Regions from separate parts of the Bacillus pretiosus genome, predicted to be linked through region 1. Evidence: riboswitches for the same ligand, from Rfam matches in the RefSeq annotation. Region 1 holds a riboswitch; each other region holds the start of a gene.
The links. Region 1 has a riboswitch for thiamine pyrophosphate ahead of thiT (energy-coupled thiamine transporter ThiT). Riboswitches for the same ligand answer to the same signal wherever they lie in the genome.

Region 1 (3,286 bases):
TTTATAAAAATAGTCTATTCTTAGATAGCATAAAAGAGTTTCAAAGGGATGTATTACTAAATGAAAGTAATCAAATAGAATATTCAATAAAAACAATGGACTATGAAAAAAATGATATAAAATATAAATTATTAATGAAACCAATAACAGAAAGAGACGGATCAGTCACATATATTTATGCGATGGCTTCTTTACAGCCTGTAGATGAAGCTGTACAAATGGTGCAAGATTACTACATTTACATCATTGCATTTGTAGTCGTTCTTATTTTTCTAGCTTCGTTCTATTATTCAAAACAAATTGCAAAGCCGTTATTAAAAATAAATGATACGACGAAGAAAATAGCACACTTAGATTTCACAGAACAAATACCGATTACTTCAAAAGATGAAATTGGTGATTTATCGAAAAATATTAATGTATTATCTAATAAGCTCCATTCGCATATTGGACAGCTAGAACAAGATATTGAAAAGGAAAGAAAGTTAGAAAATACGCGGAAAGAATTTATTTCTGGTGTTTCGCATGAATTAAAAACACCGCTGAGTATTATGAAAAGCTGTATTTCTATTTTAAAAGATGGAGTAGCTGAGCATAAAAAAGAATACTATTTTCAGGCAATGGAACGAGAAGTAGATAAAATGGATACTTTAATTTTGGATATGCTGGAGTTAGCTAAATTTGAGTCAGGTACATATAAAATGAAAAAGGGTGTATTTTATATCGATACAGTAATTGAAGATATATGTGAACACCTTTCTGTGGACATAGAGAAAAAAGAACTTCATGTGCATAAAAATATATGTTCATTTGAAGTAGTCGCAAATCAAAGTCGGATTGAACAAGTAATCGTGAACTTCATTACGAATGCCATACGTTATACACCGAATAAAGAGGATATTATTATTTCTACAATAGATGAGAAAGATCGTATAAAAGTGTGTATTGAAAATAAAGGTACTCACATTGAAGAAGAGCAATTAGATAAAATTTGGGACCGTTTTTATCGCGTGGATGCAGCTCGCCACCGTTCACAAGGTGGAACTGGGCTTGGTCTAGCTATTTCTAAAAATATTTTAGAACTGCACGATGCTGAATATGGGGCAGAAAATACAGAAGATGGTGTATTATTTTACTTTTATTTACCTAAAAAAGCGTAGATGATGCATGCTACGCTTTTTTTAGTTTATTTTCATATTATCTTTACCTAATCTTTATTTTTAAACGATATAATCTGGGTAGAAAATGAGGTTATGTAAGGAGTCGATGAACCGTGCATAGCAAGTGGCTAAGTATAATGGTATTTATTTTCTTTTGTGCATTTATTGTATTTTTAATTGATATTACGATATAACAAAAAGAGCGCTTATTAAGCGCTCTTTTTGTTTGAATTTATTTGATAAGCATTGATGCTCTTGAATAAGCGAGGTGAAGTAAGAAATAAAAATATAAGTAAAACGGTACATAAAATAAAAGAACCGAGCATTGTACTGCCGTTTACGATTAATGAGTATAGAACTGCTGATTGACCTTTCGGTGCATATTGTCCCCAGAAAATAATACCAGCAATAAAGTGGCAGAAATAGCGAGCAAAGCTACCGATAAATGTAGCAAGGATAATATAAGCAAGGACTTTCTTACCTTCGTTTTGTTTTGATGAAGGTTTTTCTTTACGGGTACCTAAACTTGATTGTTCTAAGTTATTTTCATTAGACGTTAAAAGTGCTTTTTGAATTGGACGATAGAATAAGCCAGCAAATCCGATAAAAGCAAAGGCAATGAAGTACTCAATGAAAGCTTGAATAGGTGTTAAAATGTAAGCATCTCCTACGACAATTTGTAATAGTCCCCAAACTAAACCACCTAAGAAAGCTGATTTAAAGCCCCAGCGGTATGCAATAATAAAAATAGGAATCATAGCGAATGAAATGGAACCGCCTGTTGGAAGTTTGATTGATAATGGTAAAATGTCGATGACCAAGGCGAAGGCTGCAAGAATTGCAGATTCGATCATCGCTTGTAAATTGGTGTTACGCATGTTGTCTCCCCCTAAATCCAAGTTGTACAAAAAAGAATAGATATCATAGGAGGATACGAAATACGTAAATAAAAAAGAGGTATGTATTTCGGACGTTTGCACAATCCCTGCGTTAGCATTAACTAACAGGTTCGAAGGGTCGGAACGAAGTGTTCCCTCTCAGCGGCATGGCTCCCCCAGTGATAACGAGATTCTTTATTTGCTATTGTTTATTGTAAGCGAAATGGATGAGAATGGCAAACGAATACAGTATGACAATGATTGAAATAGAATTGTAGCGAAATGTTAATAAATATGAAGCAAAAGGGTATAGTACAAGAGAAATAGAGTGTGCTATAATTTTTTTGAAAATAATTATCATTCTCTTCTGAGGGGGAAGGTTATGAGCTTAGTAGATATTAAAATCGGTGAGAAAGTGTTAGTAAAAAGCGTTCAGTCTTTAGATCATTTACTGAAGAGAAGATTGGCTGCTTTCGGTCTTTCTGAAGGAAGCGAACTTCGCATGAAGCAGAAAGCGATGTTCAAAGGTCCTTGTACATTGGAGTGTCGTGGACAGTTAATTAGTATTCGTCATTGTGACGCGAAAATGATAAAGGTGGAATTAGCGTGAATAAGGTAGCTTTGCTAGGGAATCCGAATACAGGGAAGACATCATTATTTAATGCACTTACTGGTTCTTATGAATACGTAGGAAACTGGAGCGGTGTAACAGTAGAAAAGAAGGTTGGTAAATTAAAAGATAAGCAAGGAACATTAATTGATTTACCAGGTGTTTATGATTTGAATCCAGTTTCGCGTGATGAAGGTGTCGTTACAAATTTTCTACTAACAGACGAATTTCATCATATGTTAAATATAGTGGATTCTTCGCAATTCGAGAGAAATATGCATTTAACGTTGCAATTACTTGAGTTTGGAAAGCCGGTTTCAATCGGATTAAATATGGTCGATGTGGCAAAGCAACGAGGCATTGTAATTGATGTAAAACGATTATCAGAGCTATTAGGTGTAACAGTCGTTCCTGTCGTTGCAAGAAGTGGAAAAGGCTGTGAAGAACTACTTGCTACTCTTAAAGAAAATGACAAAAACGAGAAAAAGCCATTCATTATTTCATATGGTGTACAGATGGATGAAGGAATTGGAGAGGTAATAGCCCTTTTAGAGACAGCGAATTATAAGCATCCAAGATGGTTAGCCCTTCAATTTTTAAGCAATAACGAAGTAGTAGAAAAAGAAATGAAAGCATTA
Region 2 (3,286 bases), 1.1 Mb from region 1:
ATCTTTTTAAACCACTTAATATTCTTCAATTTACAGACCACAAAGATTATTATATTTCTCAAAATATAATAATCTTTGTTTAAAGAAAATAGCAAAGAAAACAGCTTTAGTATTCATGCATTATATGAAAATTTGTCCTTTATTCTTCAAAGCGGCTTTAATGGAAATATAAAGCAGTTTGCTAATTACATAGGTGTACCTAAAACAACAGTATGGGGATGGCTAAATAAAGAAGTTAGTATTTATCTGAGTGAAACAGAAAAGGAACAATTTGGTGTGAAGGCAATAATTGATATTGCTAAAGACTTAAAATGTAGTACGAAATTTCTTTATAATAATTTTCCGGAGGAGTGTAAGAAAATCTCAGAACGTAATTATCGAATACAAACTGAAAAAATCTTTTTATATGTCTAATTTAAAAGGGCAGATACAAGAAGTCTGTTATAACCATTTTTTAAAAGGTGTTTTACAATTAAATCGAGGTTTTTACTACTTAAAATTATCATTATAACCATATAAATTTGGGAGAAAATCATACAAGTCATATAAATACTAGAAATATTAATTTCACCCTAACTATTGACGGGATACATCGCAACACGGCCGCAATTCAGCTGGGCATTAAAGCGAGTCGTTAAAGCGCGAGTCGCGTTAAGACCGATGTACCAGTCAGCTTCTGAACGTGCGACAGCCGAAGCGTATAAATTGTCATATGCTTTACCTGGTTTTAAATTTGCGAAGCCATCTTTAATTGCTTTATCAGTAACAGATGAAATCCATAAACGCTTAATAGGTTTTTGTATTTTAACTTTATCGATAATCCAACGTGCGACTAATTCGCCTTCGCGTCCAGCATCTGTCGCTACAATAATTTCATTTACATCTTTTCTAAGTAGCTGACTCTTCACAGCATTAAATTGTTTCCCTGTTTGTTTAATAACCGTTAATTTCAAGCGCTCAGGTAGCATCGGTAAATCTTCTAAATTCCACTGTTTATATTTCACATCATAGCTTTCTGGATCAGCTAATGTAACGAGATGACCTAAAGCCCAAGTTACAATATATTTACTACCTTCAAGGTAGCCATTTCCTTTTTTATCACACTTAAGTACACGCGCAATATCACGTGCAACGGAAGGCTTTTCAGCGATTACAACGCTTTTTACCATATTTAAAACATCCTTTCAAATTTCCATACGTTAACTATAGCATACATCTTCTTGAGATTCAGTTTCGCTCCAGATTTGAACGTTTTTTAGTGGGATAACATCTGTTTGAGGGTGAATGATGGCGACAGAACATAATATGCGCCATGATGAGACTATGAGAAATAGATACTTATTTATCCCGCATTAACGGGCAGTAAGACCCCTGCCTCAAAATTCAGCGGAAGCCAAGAAGTTAGGTAGGGGATCAACTGCCCATAAAAGCCCGATTGGTTCAACTAATAATCAGTGGGGGATGAACAAAGCCCCCACTGATTAAAGTTTCACTTTATTATGCGTATTGTTTTATCAGTTGCTTCTATATGAAATAGAAAAGTAAAGAACTTGTTATTTTACTAGAATAAGAGTAGACTTTGAAGTAGATGAATAATAAACACATGGGAGTTTGTGGATGCAAACTGAGAGTATGACTAATCCGTCATTGACCATTTGAACCTGTTGGATAATGCCAGCGTAGGGAGAGTGTAAAAGCACATGTTCAGGCACTTTGCGTACGCGCAAAGTGCCTTTTTGTGTATCTCCCATCACTATAGTTAGGAGATGAAAAGGATGAATATGAAAGAAATTAGTAAAGTAGTGGATTTGGTGAGAGAGTCTAATCCACTCGTGCATAATATTACAAATGTTGTTGTAACAAATTTTACAGCAAACGGTTTGTTAGCATTAGGAGCATCACCTGTAATGGCGTATGCAAAAGAAGAAGTAGCAGAAATGGCTAGCATTGCGGGAGCCCTTGTTTTAAATATGGGTACACTTCGTCCTGAAGAGGTAGAAGCGATGTTACTTGCTGGTAAATCAGCAAATGTGAATAATGTACCAGTACTATTTGATCCAGTTGGTGCAGGAGCAACATCGTATCGAACAGAAGTTGCGAGACATATTCCGGCTGAAATTGATTTAGCGATTATCCGCGGAAATGCAGCTGAAATAGCGAACGTTATTAATGAGAGATGGGAAATTAAAGGGGTAGACGCCGGTGTTGGAAATGGCAATGTCGTAAGTATTGCAAGGCAGGCAGCGGATGAATTAAATACAGTAGCGGTGATTACTGGAAAAGAAGATGTTGTTACAGATGGAGAACGAACGATCCTTATTCGAAATGGTCACCCTATTTTAACGAAAGTTACGGGAACTGGTTGTTTACTAACTTCTGTAATAGGAGCATTTGTAGCAGTAGAAAAGGATTATGTAAAGGCAGCAGTAGCGGCATTAACGTTTTATGGTGTAGCTGCGGAACTGGCAGCTGCTAAGACAGTGGAAAAGGGACCTGGTAGTTTCCAAATTGAATTTTTAAATCAGTTAGCGAATACCACTTCGGGTGATATTGAGAAGTATGGGAAGATTGAGCTTATATAGTAAGGAGGGGAACTAGATGCCCTGTATTACAAAGGCTGAAATGTCTAGATTATTATCAGTATATTTTATTATGGGAAGTAACAATTGTGCGAAGGAGCCACTACAAGTATTGAGAGATGCACTTGAAGGCGGTATAACAATTTTTCAATTTCGTGAAAAGGGGGAAGGGGCTTTAACGGGAGAGAAACGTATTTGTTTCGCGAAAGAACTACAAGCAGTCTGTAAAGAGTACGGTGTACCATTCATCGTAAATGATGATGTGGAACTAGCTATGGAGTTAGATGCAGATGGCGTGCATGTTGGCCAAGATGATGAAGGAATTACTTCTGTTCGTGAAAAAATGGGTGATAAAATTGTTGGTGTATCTACCCATACAATTGAAGAAGCACGCTGGGCAATTGAAAACGGAGCTGATTATTTAGGTGTTGGGCCTATTTTCCCAACGAGTACGAAAAAAGATACGAAAGCTGTACAAGGAACGAAAGGTTTAGCTCATTTTAGAGAACAAGAAATTACAATACCGATCGTTGGGATTGGTGGCATTACAATTGAAAATACAGCGTCAGTTATAGAAGCTGGTGCGGACGGTGTTTCTGTTATTTCCGCGATTAGTTTAGCGGAATCTCCGTATGAAAGTACGAAGAAGCTAGTAGTGGAAGTAAATAGGAGCTTGTAGGGAAAGGGAACTTCACAAAAATAGAAAA
Region 3 (3,286 bases), 340 kb from region 1:
GGGGATTCTTTAGGGGGAGAGAACAATGAACACATGGACACAAGTTTATGATCCGTTCGGAAACATTTGGATTTCGGCAGCAATCGCACTTATTCCGATTATCTTTTTTTTCTTAGCTTTAGCAGTTTTCCGCATGAAGGGGTATGTGGCAGGATTAATTACAGTCGTACTTACAATTTTAGTTGCGTTATTCGCTTATAAGATGCCGTTCACGATGGCGATGGCAGCGACGGGATATGGTTTTTTATACGGACTATGGCCAATTGCTTGGATTATCATTATGTCGGTATTTTTATATAAAATATCTGTGAAAACAGGTCAATTCGATGTGATTCGTGCATCTGTATTATCCATTACGAATGACCATCGTTTACTCGTTATTTTAATCGGTTTTTCATTTGGAGCATTTTTGGAAGGGGCAGCAGGATTTGGTGCACCAGTAGCGATTACCGCAGCGCTTCTTGCAGGTCTTGGGTTAAATCCTTTATATGCAGCGGGTCTGTGTTTAATCGCAAATACGGCACCAGTAGCGTTCGGAGCGATGGGAATTCCGATTACAGTTGCTGGACAAGTAACAGGTATTGATCCGCATAAAATTGGACAAATGGCTGGGCATCAATTACCGTTCTTATCATTATTTGTTCCGTTCTTTATCGTATTTTTAATGGATGGATTTAAAGGAGTAAGACAAACATGGCCGGCTCTATTTGTAGCAGGTAGCTCATTTGCAATTACGCAGTTCATTACAGCGACGTTCTTAGGGCCAGAACTTCCGGATATTACGTCAGCACTTGTAAGTTTAGTGAGTTTATCGCTATTCTTAAAAGTTTGGCAGCCGAAAGAAATCTATCAGTCTAAAGAAGCAAATAGTGAGGTAGCAGCAACGGCGATATCTATGCCGAAACTAACGGTAGGAAAAGTAGTAAAAGCATGGTCTCCATTCATTATTTTAACTGTGATGGTAGTCATTTGGAGCCAAAGTTTCTTTAAAGCGTTATTTGCTCCAGGCGGTGCTTTGGAAAGCCTTGTGTTTAAGTTTGAAGTTCCAGGCTTACACAATTTAGTAATGAAAGCAGAGCCAATTGTAAATAAACCGACGCCTTATGAAGCAATCTTGAAATTAGATATTTTATCAGCGACGGGAACAGCAATTTTAATTGCTTGTATCATTTCTATCTTTATTTTGAAAATGAGTGCAAAAGATGCAGTAGTAACATTTAAAGAAACGATAAATGAGCTTAAGATGCCAATTCTATCTATCGGATTCGTATTAGGATTCGCGTTTATCGCAAACTATTCTGGTCTATCTTCTACATTAGCATTAGCACTTGCAGGAACTGGCGGACTATTCCCGTTCTTCTCACCATTCCTAGGCTGGATCGGTGTATTTTTAACAGGATCCGATACGTCAGCGAATGCACTGTTCTCGAATTTACAAGCGATTACAGCGCAGCAAGTCGGTGTATCTGAAGTACTTCTCGTTGCAGCAAATACAACGGGCGGTGTAACAGGAAAAATGATTTCTCCGCAATCGATTGCAATTGCTTGTGCGGCAGTTGGACTTGCTGGAAAAGAATCAGATTTATTCCGCTTTACAGTGAAGCATAGTTTATTCTTCGTAATTATTGTTGGTATTATGACGTATGTACAGGCATATTATTTAACGTGGATGATTCCATAAACAACAAAAGAAATAAACTTTGCATTTTTCAGATTATCGTGTATGATGGGAAAGTATTGAAAATTAAATCAGTGATAAACTAGGGGTGCCTAACGTATGCGTAGGCTGAGAGAGAAGCGTGTGAACTTCTTAACCCTTTGGACCTGATCTGGCTCGTACCAGCGTAGGGAAGTTAACGGCTTTACATAATGATGTCTTTATGAGCCAGGTCCTTATTTTTTTATGGACCTGGCTCTTTTTATTTTGGCATACGCTGGCCATATCTTGTCCTTGTCACGTACAGGGGGGCAACAAAGGTTATGAAACAGTCTGTTTCAGCTGAGCAAATTGAATTGAAATCGAGTTTACCAGGAAGTAAGAAAGTGTATGTGGATGGACCACGCGCGGGTATGAAAGTGCCGATGCGCGAGATTGAACAAAGCGAAACGAACGGTATTCCGAATCCGCCAATTCGTGTATATGATACGAGCGGTCCTTATACAGATCCTGCGTATAAAGTGGAACTGGAAAAGGGATTGCAGGCGCCGCGCCACTCTTGGATCCTGGAGCGCGGAGATGTAGAAGCATACGAAGGGCGCGAAGTAAAACCAGAGGATGACGGTGTGAAAGTGGCTTTGAAACATACGCCTGTTTTCCCGCAAATGGATCGTCAGCCGCTTAGAGCAAAGCAAGGTGGAAATGTTACGCAAATGCATTATGCACGTAAGGGTATCATTACGTCTGAGATGGAATATGTTGCGATTCGTGAAGGAGTAGAGCCTGAGTTTGTTCGTAAGGAAATCGCGGAAGGTCGTGCCATTTTACCAGCGAATATTAACCATCCGGAAGCAGAACCGATGATTATCGGCCGTAACTTTCACGTGAAGGTCAATGCAAATATCGGAAACTCTGCTGTATCTTCTTCAATTGCAGAAGAAGTAGAGAAGATGACGTGGGCAACGCGTTGGGGTGCGGATACGATTATGGATTTATCTACAGGTAAAAATATTCATACGACGCGTGAGTGGATTATTCGTAACGCGCCTGTACCAGTTGGAACTGTACCGATTTATCAAGCGCTGGAAAAAGTAAATGGAATTGCAGAAGATTTAACGTGGGAAGTGTATCGTGATACGTTAATTGAGCAGGCGGAGCAAGGTGTGGATTACTTTACGATTCACGCGGGCGTATTACTTCGTTACATTCCGATTACTGCAAAGCGTACGACAGGTATCGTTTCGCGTGGTGGTTCAATTATGGCACAGTGGTGTTTATTCCATCATAAAGAAAACTTCTTATACACTCATTTTGAAGAGATATGTGAAATTATGAAGCAGTACGACGTTTCGTTCTCTCTTGGAGATGGATTACGTCCAGGTTCGATTGCAGATGCAAATGACGAAGCACAGTTTTCTGAGCTTGAAACACTTGGTGAATTAACGAAGATTGCTTGGAAACATGATGTGCAAGTGATGATTGAAGGACCTGGGCATGTACCGATGCATTTAATTAAAGAGAATATGGAGAAAGAGCTTGATATTTGTCAGGGCGCACCGTTCTATACACTTGGGCCGTTAACGACAGATATTGCACCAGGTTATGACCATATTACATCGGCAATTGGAG

Region 2: linked by a shared signal. The riboswitch ahead of thiM (hydroxyethylthiazole kinase) and the one ahead of thiT (energy-coupled thiamine transporter ThiT) in region 1 are both predicted to bind thiamine pyrophosphate.
Region 3: linked by a shared signal. The riboswitch ahead of thiC (phosphomethylpyrimidine synthase ThiC) and the one ahead of thiT (energy-coupled thiamine transporter ThiT) in region 1 are both predicted to bind thiamine pyrophosphate.

Annotation. Positions count from the first base shown of each region.
Region 1 is NZ_CM129593.1:4,636,300-4,639,585, reverse strand. Features, by position in the region: gene ACU8YW_RS23995 (sensor histidine kinase) at 1-1,160, shown strand, start outside; gene thiT (energy-coupled thiamine transporter ThiT) at 1,370-2,038, opposite strand; TPP riboswitch at 2,125-2,226, opposite strand; gene ACU8YW_RS23985 (FeoA family protein) at 2,421-2,648, shown strand; gene feoB (ferrous iron transport protein B) at 2,645-3,286, shown strand, end outside.
Region 2 is NZ_CM129593.1:436,490-439,775, forward strand. Features, by position in the region: gene ACU8YW_RS02260 (hypothetical protein) at 76-414, shown strand; partial or broken gene topB (DNA topoisomerase III) at 597-1,169, opposite strand; TPP riboswitch at 1,594-1,703, shown strand; gene thiM (hydroxyethylthiazole kinase) at 1,767-2,582, shown strand; gene thiE (thiamine phosphate synthase) at 2,599-3,258, shown strand.
Region 3 is NZ_CM129593.1:4,978,535-4,981,820, reverse strand. Features, by position in the region: gene lldP (L-lactate permease) at 26-1,681, shown strand; TPP riboswitch at 1,753-1,868, shown strand; gene thiC (phosphomethylpyrimidine synthase ThiC) at 1,981-3,286, shown strand, end outside.